4 regions of the Paenibacillus sp. CFBP13512 genome follow, and region 2 is predicted to be linked to each of the others. Evidence: riboswitches for the same ligand, from Rfam matches in the RefSeq annotation. Region 2 holds a riboswitch; each other region holds the start of a gene.

Region 1 (3,264 bases), on a different contig from region 2:
TTTCTTTGCCTTCAATTTTGCGACCGAGAAATTCAGGTGTGCGTCCAACCATAAGACCGGATAAGAACACCGCAATAATGGCATACATTAGAATATTCAACAGTCCTACACCTGAACCGCCAAATACTGTATTTAGCATCATATTTCCTAATGCAATCAATCCACCGAGTGGTGTTAACGTATCATGCATGTTATTGACAGCACCAGTCTCTGAAGCAGTAGTAACTACAGAGTAGAACGAAGATTGAGCTTCGCCTAATCGTACTTCTTTACCTTCCATCGATCCTGCATTGTGCTGGGTACCTAATTGATTAATCAATGGATTTCCTTGATATTCACTTGCAAGAGATACACTAAGCATCACGACAAACATCATAACCATCGAAACGAATAATACTCGGCCTTGCTTCGAGTTGCCGACCATTTTACCGTACGTAAATGGCAATGACATTGGAACCAGTAACATCATCAGCATTTGCAACATATTACTGAATCCGCCTGGATTTTCAAAAGGATGTGCAGAGTTGGCTCCAAAATAACCACCACCGTTATTCCCTAATTCTTTGATCGCTAGAAATGATCCAATTGGACCTACACCAATCTTTTGCTCTGTTCCTTGTAACGTCTGTGCTGTCACTACAGTATGCAACGTCTGCGGCATACCTAATCCAACAAAGACAAGCGCCATAATAAAAGTAAGAGGTAACAAAATGCGTGTAATTGCCCGTACTAGATCCGTAAAGAAATTACCTAGTGGCTTACCGGTTATTCCTCTAATAAATGCAATTGCAACCGCAATCCCTGTTGCCGGTGATACAAACATCATAAAGATAATCGCTGTCATCTGTGAAAATAAAGATAAACCACTTTCACCACTATAATGCTGTAAATTGGTATTTGTCATAAAGCTAATCGCTGTATTGAACGCTAGATCAGGGCTCATATTCGTAATGCCCGCTGGATTCAAAGGTAATACATGTTGAAGACGGAAGATCGCATAAGCGATAAGTAAGATCACTGTATTACTGATCAATACGGCTCCTGCATATTGCTTCCACGTCTGATTTTCACCTTTGATTCCACCGAACCTGTAAATCCATTTTTCAATAGGATGAAACCAACGATCTAATCGATTGGGTGTATTGTCAAAAGCATGTGCAATATAATGTCCGGTTGGACGAGCGATGATTAAAGCAATAATAAAAGTGACTGCAATTCCGATATATGAAAAGATACTCACGATGTTCTCCCCTGACCCATTAGAATTTTTCTGGATAAATTAATGCGTAACATAGATAAATGGTTAATCCACCAATAATAATCCACAGCAGCCAAGTCATCGCTCATTCCTTCTTTCTCCGATAGCTACAGATGCCCATTGCAGCAACCCGCTCAACCCTACAGTAATCAACAAAACCAATCCAATCATTAATATATCCATCATATGTGAAGAACTCCCTGCATTCATTTTGGTTACTATAATTTGCTAAAAAAGGCACAAAAAAAGAAGCCTGGAGAAAAGCAGAACTTTTCCCCAGACTTCTACAAACACGCACACTTATCGTGTACCTGCCGAGTTGCTGGTTAGGAGTTCTCCCTTATACGCTTACGGAGTTAGCTGTCGGATTCGGGCTGGAAGATTGCCCGTTCCGGTAGATACCGGAATTCACCCCATGTTGTGTAGATCCTGATCATTTCCTATCAGTCCTCTCCATCAACGATTGGTTCCCCCGCTTTTCATATGCATATGAAAATTAAGCGTTGTGACATTGTTAACATATCAAAAAACACAGAGTCGTATTACACTGTGTCAGATCGGCACAAGCTTCACACTTCTCTCCTATCCACGCTTACGAGGTTAGCTGTCGGATTCGGGCGGTGAGAGTCGCCCTACTGCATTGTCTGACTGTACCATGGTTAGTCAGTATGCAGATTCACCCCAACGATTCACATTCCGGCTCTCACACCGTTTTGTGAAATCGCAATTTGGTTCCCCCGTTTTTCGGTTAGCACCGAAAACTCAGCGATCAAAAACATTGGAAACTTCATTTATATCAGTTGCTGAATCGTATTCATCAACTGCCTGCAATGAATAATACGCCTGTCCTTGTCAACTGTAAAGCTGAGAAAAGACGCAAAAAAAGCTGTGAATCATCACAGCTTTCATTTTCAGATAACTATTGAAAAGTTATCTATCGCAGGCTCCTATTTTCTCTCTTTTTCATCGTTTCTCTACTTTTTCACTGTTGTTACATCGCATTTATCATTCATTTGCAACAGATTCTGAAAACGGTTATGTCATTTTTTACGCAAGATGCTATCATTTTTAAAATTATGGTCAACCTGTGTAGATTTCATAAGCGAAATGATACAGTGTGCTAATGTCTGAATTTAATGGCTTACCGTTGCTGAAAAATTGGATTCTGACAATATCATAATAATGTCTGTATTTGGATGATTGGAAAGTATATTGTCCTACTCCTGGATTATCAATATTGACTGGCATTGTAAAGTTACCTGAAGCATCTGTCGTAGCTGTTCCGGGAATCACTTTGCCATTGAGAATTGTAGTGATATTAGTCGTTACGATAGCGTTCGCTACCGGATTGCCTGTAGCATCAAAAGCACGACCTGAGATCACAATATTGTTTTTGACACGCCACTTATTACCTTGTCCATAATTAATAAATCCATAGACACCACCATCTGTTGTAATATTACTGATCGCAACTCTGGATACATCTGCTGTCTGATAATTAACAGATAGTTTGTATGGAGTCGTTAGATCGAATGTAGAAGGTGCTAAGACTTGAATATAATACGTTCCCGCAGGTAGTGTGACTTGACCGTTGGTATTCTGTGCCAGTGTTCCTTGACTCACCAGATTCGCATTAAATAACTGTAATTGATACGTTCCATAAGCAGATGTGTTGTCTAGACGAAGGTTCATTTTGGATTGAGCTGTCAAAGTGACTTTTGTCCAATCCTCGTCAAAACGATTATCAATATTCTGTGTGCTGACAAAAGGTGCTGATCCTTTATCTTTGGCTAACCACGGATTATCATCAGGCTCGCTTGCATCATAACTATCTGAAGTGACAGCAAATACAGTAAATGGATTAGTGGTATCTGCTCCTTGATAAGAACTTACTCTAATAAAATAATATCCTGCTTTGGCAATATGACTAAGCTGTTCATATTGTGTTGGACCTTTGGTAGAAAAAGCGACCTGCTCGATCTCAGATGTCTCTTCATTCAAATAAT
Region 2 (3,264 bases):
TATAGACAGCATCAAGCCCTTGTATGATTTCATGAGAATCATCGTCTGATTCGGTAGGCTTGGATGCTTGCGAATACGTCACTTTCAAATAGCCGATCAATACCATAGATACAGGCTGATCTATAGCTGGAGATGCAGAAGGTTCTACTGCACGCACATAGATATTAAAGCTATGCGACTGAGGTTCAAAAGCGATATAAAATTCGCCAATCTCACTGCTGGATAAAGGGATATACCCATCTGGTATAGAGTATGTCTGCTCATTATTCATTATTTTTGTAGAAACTGAATCGTAAACTGAATCGCTTCTAACGCTTCTTGTACAAACGCTTTATTTTCTTTTTCCCATTCATTTGGATCATCCATAAAAGAGTCATCTAACCATTCTTCTAATCCAGTCGCTATTTTACGGCGCTCATTCGGTTGTGATGGAGCTTTACCACGTAACGCTTGAATTGCACTATGCATCACTTTGCAGGAAGATTGGATAAATGGATAATCGTCTTTATCCCATGCTTTGGCATTATCCATATCGTAAAAAGAAATCCATTTTTCGATCGTTGAAGCTGCTTGCTTAGGTTCTAATTGAGGCATATTATAATTCTCCATTTCTATAATTGAACTAATACGTACGAATGATGACGTCAACTCCGTTTTTTAGTAGAAGCAGTCGTAGGCTGTGATTCATCGGCAATCCGCTGCAAACGATCTGAAAGATACACATGCGATCCGGGTTTGGCGGTCTGTGCAATTCGATACATCGCTAGAGCGACTGCACTTGCTTCTATTCCCCGATATTTACGAAGAGGGCCCACCATAAGGAAAGATAATGCCTGAGAGATGACAGTACCAAATTGCTCGCCTGCACGGCTATCTTTACGCTTACCAAGCAATAAAGATGGACGAATCAACGACAACGAGGTATATCCAATCTGTTGTAATCGCTGTTCCAGTTCTCCTTTGATCCGTGTATAAAAGATACTGGACTTCGGATCGGCCCCCATAGAACTGATAACGATAAACTGTTTGGCTCCTTGCTCATACGCAATCTGCGCTACCGCAAATGGATAAATAACATCAATTTCGATCATCTGCTTCTGTGTTCCTGCTTGCTTAATCGTTGTTCCCAGACAACAGAATACATCATCTGCTTTCATATCCGCTCGATAATCTTGCAATTTATTGTAATCCACCACAACCTGTTGCAACTTCATATGTTGCAGTTGTTGCACAGGTTGGCGGACAAGAGCAATCACTTGAGTGTATTCTGTACTTTCTAATAACTGGCGCAGCAACTTTTTGCCTACTAGACCTGTGGCTCCTGCGACTAATGCTGTTTTACCGATCACGATCATCTCCATTTCTGCGCATCGCCTTGATTCCCTATCTTCTTCATTATCAAGATATCATCAGCAAATTGCAAAATAAAATGAGCGATCGATCTACAGCACTTTTTTATAACAAAAAGGAAGCACTGCTCCCATTCGTATGAATAATGTAATCGGCGCCCAGTCCACGATAAATCAATCGGGATTGGTTGCCTTCTGTAATAACATAGAGTTGCTGTGATGACCATGTTCGGCAGATCTGGATATAACGACAACAGAGCGGTAGACTGCGTTCAAATAAATAAATTTTGCCAATCTTCAACTCTGGAATCCGCCATAACTCTTGTCGCTGTGTGTCGATCACTAGCACATGTTCAATCCCCATTTTCTGATATCGAAGTTGATCGGCTTGACTGTTCACGATCACTGCAAATGGAATCTTTTTCACTTTTAACAATTGCATAAATTGCTCCCCTGCTACAGTAGCCGGTGATACCAGTACAAATTCCTGCTCATATTCCATCCTTGTTCGCGCTCCTCCACCCATTGTAGACAACAAAAAAAAGCCGTTAGAAGAGGACCTCTTCATCAGCTTCTAAGACAAGTGCCTGCGGCATCTTATCATGGCGTAGTTGATTATTGTCGTCTCTCTTATTGCAGCTTACGAGGTTAGCTGACGGATTCGGAAGTAAGAGTCTCCCTACAGAGTTATCGGTCTTCACCAACTGCTCTGATTCACCCCTGAATAGCTCACTAGCATAGTGTCTATTCTTATGGTTCCCCCGCTGATTGAAAGGTCTATTGATACCCTTTTCAGCCATTAAGCTGTAATGAACTTGAAAGAAATCATACGCCCGCTCTTTTCGTTTGTAAAGCAGTACTGAAGCTCGCTATATTCGGATATAGAGCAATCCAGTCGATTGTAGGGTTCTAATGTTCTATTTCCTTCATCTAGCGCTGTTTTACTTTATTTTACAGGATAAATGGATAAACTGGCGCATTGATGAGTATACAAGACATTACCGTATGAATGAATAGAATGAATCCGATTACATGGTGGTTTTCACAGATATATGATCTTTTTAATACTCAGGTCTGATTTTACTTCTTTCTCTGAGCGGACTATGATTGCTAACAATATCTGACATCAAGTATACCGTTATAGACAGATACACGGATCGTTATTGGATTAGGCAAAGAAACATCATATTAAAGGAGTGTAGATTTTTGATGAGTCTGTTATCGGCCATTTCACCTGTTACTCATGCGGTATCCACTAGCAACACATCTGTCCATGTTATTCATTCTATTGAAGTATTTCAGTATGATAATCGCCGTCTAGCCTTACCTGAAATGGATGGCTATCTACACTGTGGGCTATTAAAAATCGCAAGTCATGGAGTTACAGGCTGGGCGGAATATTCATTTACAGATCAAGTTCAGCATCTGGATCTGGTGAAATGGAGTCGAGTATTTACATCACTCAAAAAATGCCCTCTAGATCAAGCACTCTCTCATATCGATCAGCAGCAACAGAATTGGGGAAGTGTACGTAGTCAGGTTGCTTTAGAAGCATTGACTGAACTGCGGATTCGACTACAAGATTCACCTGATGTGTGGACATCGTCAGATGCGCTTATTAATCATGCTTTTTTGTTAGATTACACCATCGCTTATTATTCCTTTTGAACAATTCTGGTTAATGGATCATAACTACGAAATAAAGGAGTGTGCCTTTCTTGAACTCTGAAAAAATTATGGTGTGTGTGTATTATGGGCCTAATGGAGAACGATTGATCAGGCGTGGTATTCATTTATCTCAATTGATTCAGTCTCCACTCTGTGTACTCAGTGTGATTGATCACCCGATCGATGAGATGGATCAGCAAGAAGAGAAATATGTAGAGGCATGGCGCAAATTGACCGAAGAAGCAGG
Region 3 (3,264 bases), on a different contig from region 2:
TGATAAGCAGACAATTAGCAGTATACGTAGCGAATTTGCTAGAGTAGGATTGCATCCTGATTATGATCTAGAAATCGATTTTCCCACCGATCTTCCTTATGATGTATTTCGTCCAGGTGATCCTAAAAAAGAAAAACAAATTCTATTATTAGATCGTCAAAACCGAATCCAAGAAATATCAGAAGTATCGGATATTGTACGTTCAATTAGTGGGATTCATCGCGGTCGATATCATCTGTATTATCCGCAAGATAAGTTAGAGAAAGTTATTCATCAATTATCCGAAGAAGTGGCAGCGATATTTGAAAACAAAATTAATCCGCCACAGATGGAATTTGAAATATAAGATTAGCGAAAAAAGAACGAGAAACAGAGAAGGAGTGAGAAAATTATATGTTATTTGATACACATACTCATTTGGATTCGATCGAATTTGCCGATGATCGTAAAGAAGTGATTGAGCGTGCTTATGCACAAGGGGTAACCCGAATGATCAATGTGGGATTCAACCGTGAAACGATTCCCACCACGATGGAATTAGTCGAAAGTTATGAATTTATATATGCGGCTATTGGCTGGCATCCTGTAGATGCGATTCATATGCAACCTGGAGATCTGGAATGGATCGAATCGCTATGCAAACATGAAAAAGTAGTAGCGATTGGTGAAATTGGTCTGGATTATCACTGGGATACTTCACCGAAAGAAGTACAGCATAAAGTATTACGTGAACAAATCGGTCTAGCACGTTCGATTAATATGCCGATTGTTATCCATAATCGTGATGCTCATGAAGATATTGTTAAGATTTTGCGCGAAGAAAAAGCACATGAAGTTGGAGGGGTTATGCACTCCTTTTCAGGTAGCTGGGAAACGGCTAAAATGTGTCTCGATATGGGCTTTCATTTATCGTTTGGAGGACCGATTACTTTCAAAAATGCGAAGCAACCTAAAGAGGTGTTACAACAGGTTCCAATGGACCGTCTTTTGCTTGAAACAGACTCCCCATTTTTGACACCACATCCTTATCGTGGAAAACGAAATGAGTCCGGTTATGTGACACTTGTAGCAGAAGCTGCTGCTGCGCTAAAAGGGGTATCACTGGAAGAAATTAGTACAATTACAACTAAAAATGCACTGGAACGATTTGGCATTCGGTGAAAAAGAGAGTAAATCACGCAAAAAACAGCGTTAAACGGATATATGAATAAATTATAACCAAAAAACAGAAGAATATGACAACTTTTTAACCATTTATTCAGAAAAACGTGCTTGCTGGTCGCTTTACATGAGGGTTGGGTTCGGGATATTATTTCATCAGTGATTTAATCTTGCTGTTATTACGCAAGATTCCATGATTCGGTCTCGCTGAGTTTCCTGCATAGGAAAACGGGGGAACCAACATATGTCTTCAAGCCATTATTATCAGAATACCGAAGTCATTATGTATGATTCCTTTTACAGGGTCTACGGGGTGAATTGGAGGTACTCGCGCCATGAGCGGAGGAGCCTTCAAAGGGCAAGAAATATGATGTGTCCGAATCCGACAGCTAACCCCGTAAGCGATGCAGAGGCAACCTCGTATTTTCTAACGTTTTCCGAACTGTATTTAGATACGTCGGAAGCCAAGGAAAAGTTGCTTTGCTCTTTTCCAGAGGCTTCTTTTGTTTTGGGCTAAACGAAAAGATTCAGAGAATACGATATTTGAAATTTGATCTTTCAGATATTAGGTGTGTCCCTTAGACTGACCATGGCGCAGGCATTTTTGAACATCACGAAAGATTATCACACAGATTTGGTAATCTTATGCTTACGATCAGCCTGTGAAAATTCTGTTATATAGTCGCGTCATATACAATTACGTCACAGCTAGACGGCGAGACTATGAAGGAGGACGGAAGAAGTGGCAATTGCTCCTTTCGAAAAAACCCATGGTTCGCGCTCATCCAGCATGTCTTACGCGCTGAGTTGGAAGCAACAAAACCTACGCTATGTATTGTGGGCTGCATTATTAGTGATCGCTCTTGCAGCGATGCTATTGTCCCTACTTTATAATCAAGCGGGTAAAAATATTTCTGTAGTCATTGACGGCAAAGCACAAACCGTGGAAACACGTAAATTGATGCTTTCTCAACTGCTTGATGAAAATCAAATTAAAGTGGCACCACAAGATAAAGTATCTATGCCTATGAATGGCGCGCTTCAGGATGGGGACAAAGTTTATATTAACCATGCGGTTGCAGTAAACATTACGGCAGATGGTGGAACCAAGAAAATTTATACCACCTCTAAAACAGTTGGTAACACATTGGAGCAGGCTGGGTTAACACTGTCAGGTGAAGATCAATTAACACCTGCGATGGAATCTTCAGTTCATGACAATATGGATATCAAGATTGTGCGTACCAAATCATTTGTAGCGAAAAAAGTAGTCAAGATTCCATATCAAACGGTTAAAAAAACCGATGGTTCCATGCTTGAAGGTAAAACCAAGTTAGTGCAAGGCGGTCAAACAGGTAAAGTGGTTCAATACATCGAGAAAGTATACGAAGATGGAGAATTCGTCTCCAAACGTATGGTTAATAAAAAAACAACCGCAAAAGTAAAAGATAAGATTGTAGCTATTGGTACCAAAAAAGAGGAGCCTAAACTTCTCGCAGCTGCTTCTTCTAGTGGAGGATCAAGTAATAGTACTTCCAAAGCAGGTGTAGATTTCTCTTATGCGAAAGTACTGAACAATGTATCTCTAACTGCTTATTCGTCTCAAGAACCTGGTCTAGGTACAGTGACTGCTTCGGGAGCACGTGTAACAGAAGGTCGTACGATTGCAGTCGATACGAGTGTCATTCCTATGGGATGGTGGGTATACATTGAAGGCATTGGCTTCCGCCGTGCTGAAGATACCGGTAGTGCTATTAACGGTAATAAAATCGACGTGTATATAGACAGCTTGAGCCAAGCGAGAGCATTTGGACGCAAATCCGGTTACACTGTATATGTAATTGGCCCGGTTAAACCCTAGAGAGGGTGTTGATTGGGATAGCACCATTGCTTAAGCCCAGTCATCTGTTATATGATATAAATAATATTAACTATGAGCGTGCATAAAGAAAACAAAAAGAAGAGGATAAATCCTCTTCTTTTTGTTCTGTTAAGATGAATATCGAACAGATTATCTTATCATTTAGAGAGTGAAGGGAAGCGTACAATCAACGTGATTAAAGAAGTGATTGTTGTGGAAGGACGAGACGATACCGTAGCGAT
Region 4 (3,264 bases), on a different contig from region 2:
ATATCATCGTAGATTTGTTCAGGAAGTTCTTCGAATGTAATATAAATACCGGGCTCATTATGTTTAATAGCACCTTCAACCAAGAATTGCATACCTATCGTTGTTTTGCCTGTACCTGGCTCACCTTCCAGAATAACGACGCCTCCTGGGGGAATGCCACCGCATAAAATATCATCCAGTCCCGGGATACCTGTACTAATAGGCTGTTTTAATGTCTTGGTGTAAGCAGCTTCGCTTTTTTGCATTTAGTGTTCCCTCCATCTGTAGAATATTTTAGTCACGCAAGGGACAGCTTCCTACGATGATGACTTTCTCTTAATTATAACAAGGGTTTAGAGATAGAAGGAAGTAAATTTCCAATTTTTATAGTCATTTGACATCCCATCCTCATTCATAACCTTTTTTACCATATTTTACTTGTTATTATATGATATAAATAAAGATAATCCTACTATTTTGAATCCTTAATACTTGTTGGTGAAATATTATTCTTCTATAGAAGAAGTTTTTTTAAAGTGATACCAAAATGGTGACATGAAATGATAAAAGACCGACGATCTGAGGGTCGTCGGTCTTTTGTGTAATACGTAGACTATGTTAGTTATTATTAACCTTCTAATGCAGATTTAAACTCTTCTGAAGACTGATTCCACCACTCTTCATTATGGGCAACCAATAACTTTTTAAGCGCTGCTTTTTCTTCTGTTCCTAAGCCCTCTAACATAATGCGACGCTTGATCGCATAATCTAACTTATTCACATGCTCGGCAAGAATTTTCCAGCCTTTTTTCTCTTCTTCATTGATCCACATCTCACAAGCTGTCGCTCCTGCATAATTAACACCTTCAGCTAATTTATCTACAGCGACCCATACTAACCATACTTGGCGACCACCATTTAATTCTTCACGATTGGTAGTAAATTTGATTCCTTTTTCTACCTTACTTTTGGCATGCATAGCGCCAACATCGATTTTTGCTTCGCCATGGTCTATAATGATAGGGGAAACATTATTGAGGTTAATCGCTCCTGATCCAAACCCCTTATGTTTACTACTTTTTGCACTACTACTTACAATATTCAGTGACATTGACTTTTTACTTGCTTGATTTTCATCCATATTGTTAGAATACTCCTTTGTAGGTCAGTATAAATAAAGACTGTTATACATATAAATGGGACTTTAATCTATTACTCATATTGTAGCGAATAATGAGTTAAAAGCCAATAAAGTCGATTATTGTCACGATTTTTCATAAAAAAAGGTAAAAAACGTTCATTATTGTGATTGGTGAACCGAAGAAAGTATATATAGTGGTCATCATTCACTAATAACCACCCACATCTGATCAAAAGATTAAATTTTTTTAACTTTTAAGAACATGACAACCGTAGGCTTTGACAGAGATTACTCGTCAAAATGCTTAAGCAAATATTAAAAACAGATGAATAAACGTTTGCCAAAGTAAAAAACCTCTGGTAGAATAAATCCAGTGAGATTTTAGTAACAACTTTGTAAACTTTAAAACGAAATGCTGTAACCTTTATAGCGTAATGAAAAATTTGTCGTTTTGTCGTAATGATCCGTGAACGGTACATACCAAGCTTTGAGCCAAATTCCTTGGTACCGGGAAACGGGGGAACCGTTTTGGGTGAATTGATCTTGTTTCGGAGGGATCATAGGGGAATACCTTCTACCGAATCCTTAAGCTAACCTCGTAGGCAATTGGAAGGGGACAATTGATTTTGAACATGAAAAAGAAACTAACAGCCGCAGTAATGGGACTTGCTATTGCATTTACGTCACTTGGAGTAACAAGTGCACATGCAGATTCTAAAATGGATCAAGTAATTGATGGAGCTATTGGAACACCTTATCGTATTGGTGGAACATCTTTCAGCGGTTTTGACTGCTCTGGATTTACACAATATGTATTCGGCAAAATGAACATTGATCTTCCTCGCCAATCTAGTTCTCAATATCAAGTAGGTGAGCCTGTATCAAAAAGTGATTTAATTGCTGGAGATCTGTTATTCTTCAATACTACCGGGGCTGGAGTTTCACATGTAGCAGTTTATGTAGGAAATGGTAACTTCGCACACGCTTCTACTTCTAAAGGTGTGAGAATTGACAGTTTGAGCATGGATTACTATCAAAATCGTTACGTTGGTGCTAAACGCGTTATGAGTGATTCCACATATAACACCTTCGCAACTGACAATTAATTATCCTATTAACAACTCATATAAATGAACCTACAGACCACTTAAGATTCCCGCCAGAATCTTTGGTGGTTTTTTTATGTTTCTATATAAGTAAGACGTATCGAACGTCTAATAGGTTACATAAAATTGTGAATCTTTGAAAATTTATATTTTGTTGTGGTTATAATTATGTCTACTTATTATTAACCTACTCGTAATTATGGTAAACAGGATATTGCAAATTTTTTATCTTTTTTTTATGGTATACATATGAAGTATGGTCATAGGAGGTTACTGGATGAGCTCATCACTAGATTCTGTTTTTCATACTATTCCTTTGACAGAATTACATGCCGCTGAAGTATGCACATGGATCTATGAACCACCTTATAATATCTATGGTTGGATGGCATGGGAACAAATGAAAGAATTAGGGATTGAATTTGGAGATCCGATAATTCGAGAAAAACAATATCTATCTGTTCTAGATAAACATGAACAACTAGCTGGCTTTGCTCAACTTTTTCCATTAGGAGATACGATTAGACTAGGTATAGGAATGCGTCCCGATCTTTGTGGTCATGGTTATGGAGAAGAATTTTTACGAGCAATTGTGCAGACGGCTCAGGAACGTAGTGCTACCGCAGAGATTGATTTAGAAGTATTGACCTGGAATCAACGGGCTATTCGCACCTATCAGAAAGCAGATTTTTATATTACAGATATGTATGAACGCAGAACGCCTGATGGGATGAAGCCTTTTTATTGTATGGTCTATCAAGCTCCGCCTAACGCACGTTATCCTAATCTCTAAAATAAAAGCACAGAAGGAATGATAAGACTCATTCTTCTGTGCTTTTTGTGTATTTCTTTTTTACATACCTATAATAGATGTTTTAAATTAAAGTTACGAAAGTCATTTCTTCTTTGCCAATCAGAATATCGATCCGATGGGTATCTGCATCGTAAATGACAACTCCACTACCTACATTGATCATAGACTCTGAGCCTAACGCAAAAAATAAATCTTCTGCCAATGCTTCATTCACTTCATGTCGT

What was found. Region 2 has a riboswitch for cyclic di-AMP ahead of PaeCFBP13512_RS14645 (hypothetical protein). Riboswitches for the same ligand answer to the same signal wherever they lie in the genome.
Region 1: another riboswitch for cyclic di-AMP. It lies ahead of kdpF (K(+)-transporting ATPase subunit F); the one in region 2 lies ahead of PaeCFBP13512_RS14645 (hypothetical protein).
Region 3: another riboswitch for cyclic di-AMP. It lies ahead of PaeCFBP13512_RS20710 (ubiquitin-like domain-containing protein); the one in region 2 lies ahead of PaeCFBP13512_RS14645 (hypothetical protein).
Region 4: another riboswitch for cyclic di-AMP. It lies ahead of PaeCFBP13512_RS21245 (C40 family peptidase); the one in region 2 lies ahead of PaeCFBP13512_RS14645 (hypothetical protein).

Annotation. Positions count from the first base shown of each region.
Region 1 covers NZ_QGAD01000014.1:24,492-27,755, forward strand. The annotation lists gene kdpA (potassium-transporting ATPase subunit KdpA) at 1-1,240, opposite strand, end outside; gene kdpF (K(+)-transporting ATPase subunit F) at 1,260-1,340, opposite strand; cyclic di-AMP (ydaO/yuaA leader) riboswitch at 1,589-1,771, opposite strand; cyclic di-AMP (ydaO/yuaA leader) riboswitch at 1,833-2,036, opposite strand; gene PaeCFBP13512_RS17890 (carboxypeptidase-like regulatory domain-containing protein) at 2,339-3,264, opposite strand, start outside.
Region 2 covers NZ_QGAD01000009.1:150,996-154,259, forward strand. The annotation lists gene PaeCFBP13512_RS14630 (hypothetical protein) at 1-271, opposite strand, end outside; gene PaeCFBP13512_RS14635 (hypothetical protein) at 271-594, opposite strand; gene PaeCFBP13512_RS14640 (oxidoreductase) at 645-1,361, opposite strand; gene PaeCFBP13512_RS14645 (hypothetical protein) at 1,456-1,851, opposite strand; cyclic di-AMP (ydaO/yuaA leader) riboswitch at 1,972-2,165, opposite strand; gene PaeCFBP13512_RS14650 (hypothetical protein) at 2,559-3,017, shown strand; gene PaeCFBP13512_RS14655 (universal stress protein) at 3,059-3,264, shown strand, end outside.
Region 3 covers NZ_QGAD01000022.1:12,810-16,073, forward strand. The annotation lists gene PaeCFBP13512_RS20700 (HD domain-containing protein) at 1-346, shown strand, start outside; gene PaeCFBP13512_RS20705 (TatD family hydrolase) at 394-1,161, shown strand; cyclic di-AMP (ydaO/yuaA leader) riboswitch at 1,357-1,580, shown strand; gene PaeCFBP13512_RS20710 (ubiquitin-like domain-containing protein) at 1,904-3,022, shown strand; gene rnmV (ribonuclease M5) at 3,215-3,264, shown strand, end outside.
Region 4 covers NZ_QGAD01000024.1:13,635-16,898, reverse strand. The annotation lists gene PaeCFBP13512_RS21255 (ATPase domain-containing protein) at 1-245, opposite strand, end outside; gene PaeCFBP13512_RS21250 (YwhD family protein) at 608-1,120, opposite strand; cyclic di-AMP (ydaO/yuaA leader) riboswitch at 1,601-1,740, shown strand; gene PaeCFBP13512_RS21245 (C40 family peptidase) at 1,753-2,226, shown strand; gene PaeCFBP13512_RS21240 (GNAT family N-acetyltransferase) at 2,504-3,019, shown strand; gene PaeCFBP13512_RS21235 (hypothetical protein) at 3,102-3,264, opposite strand, start outside.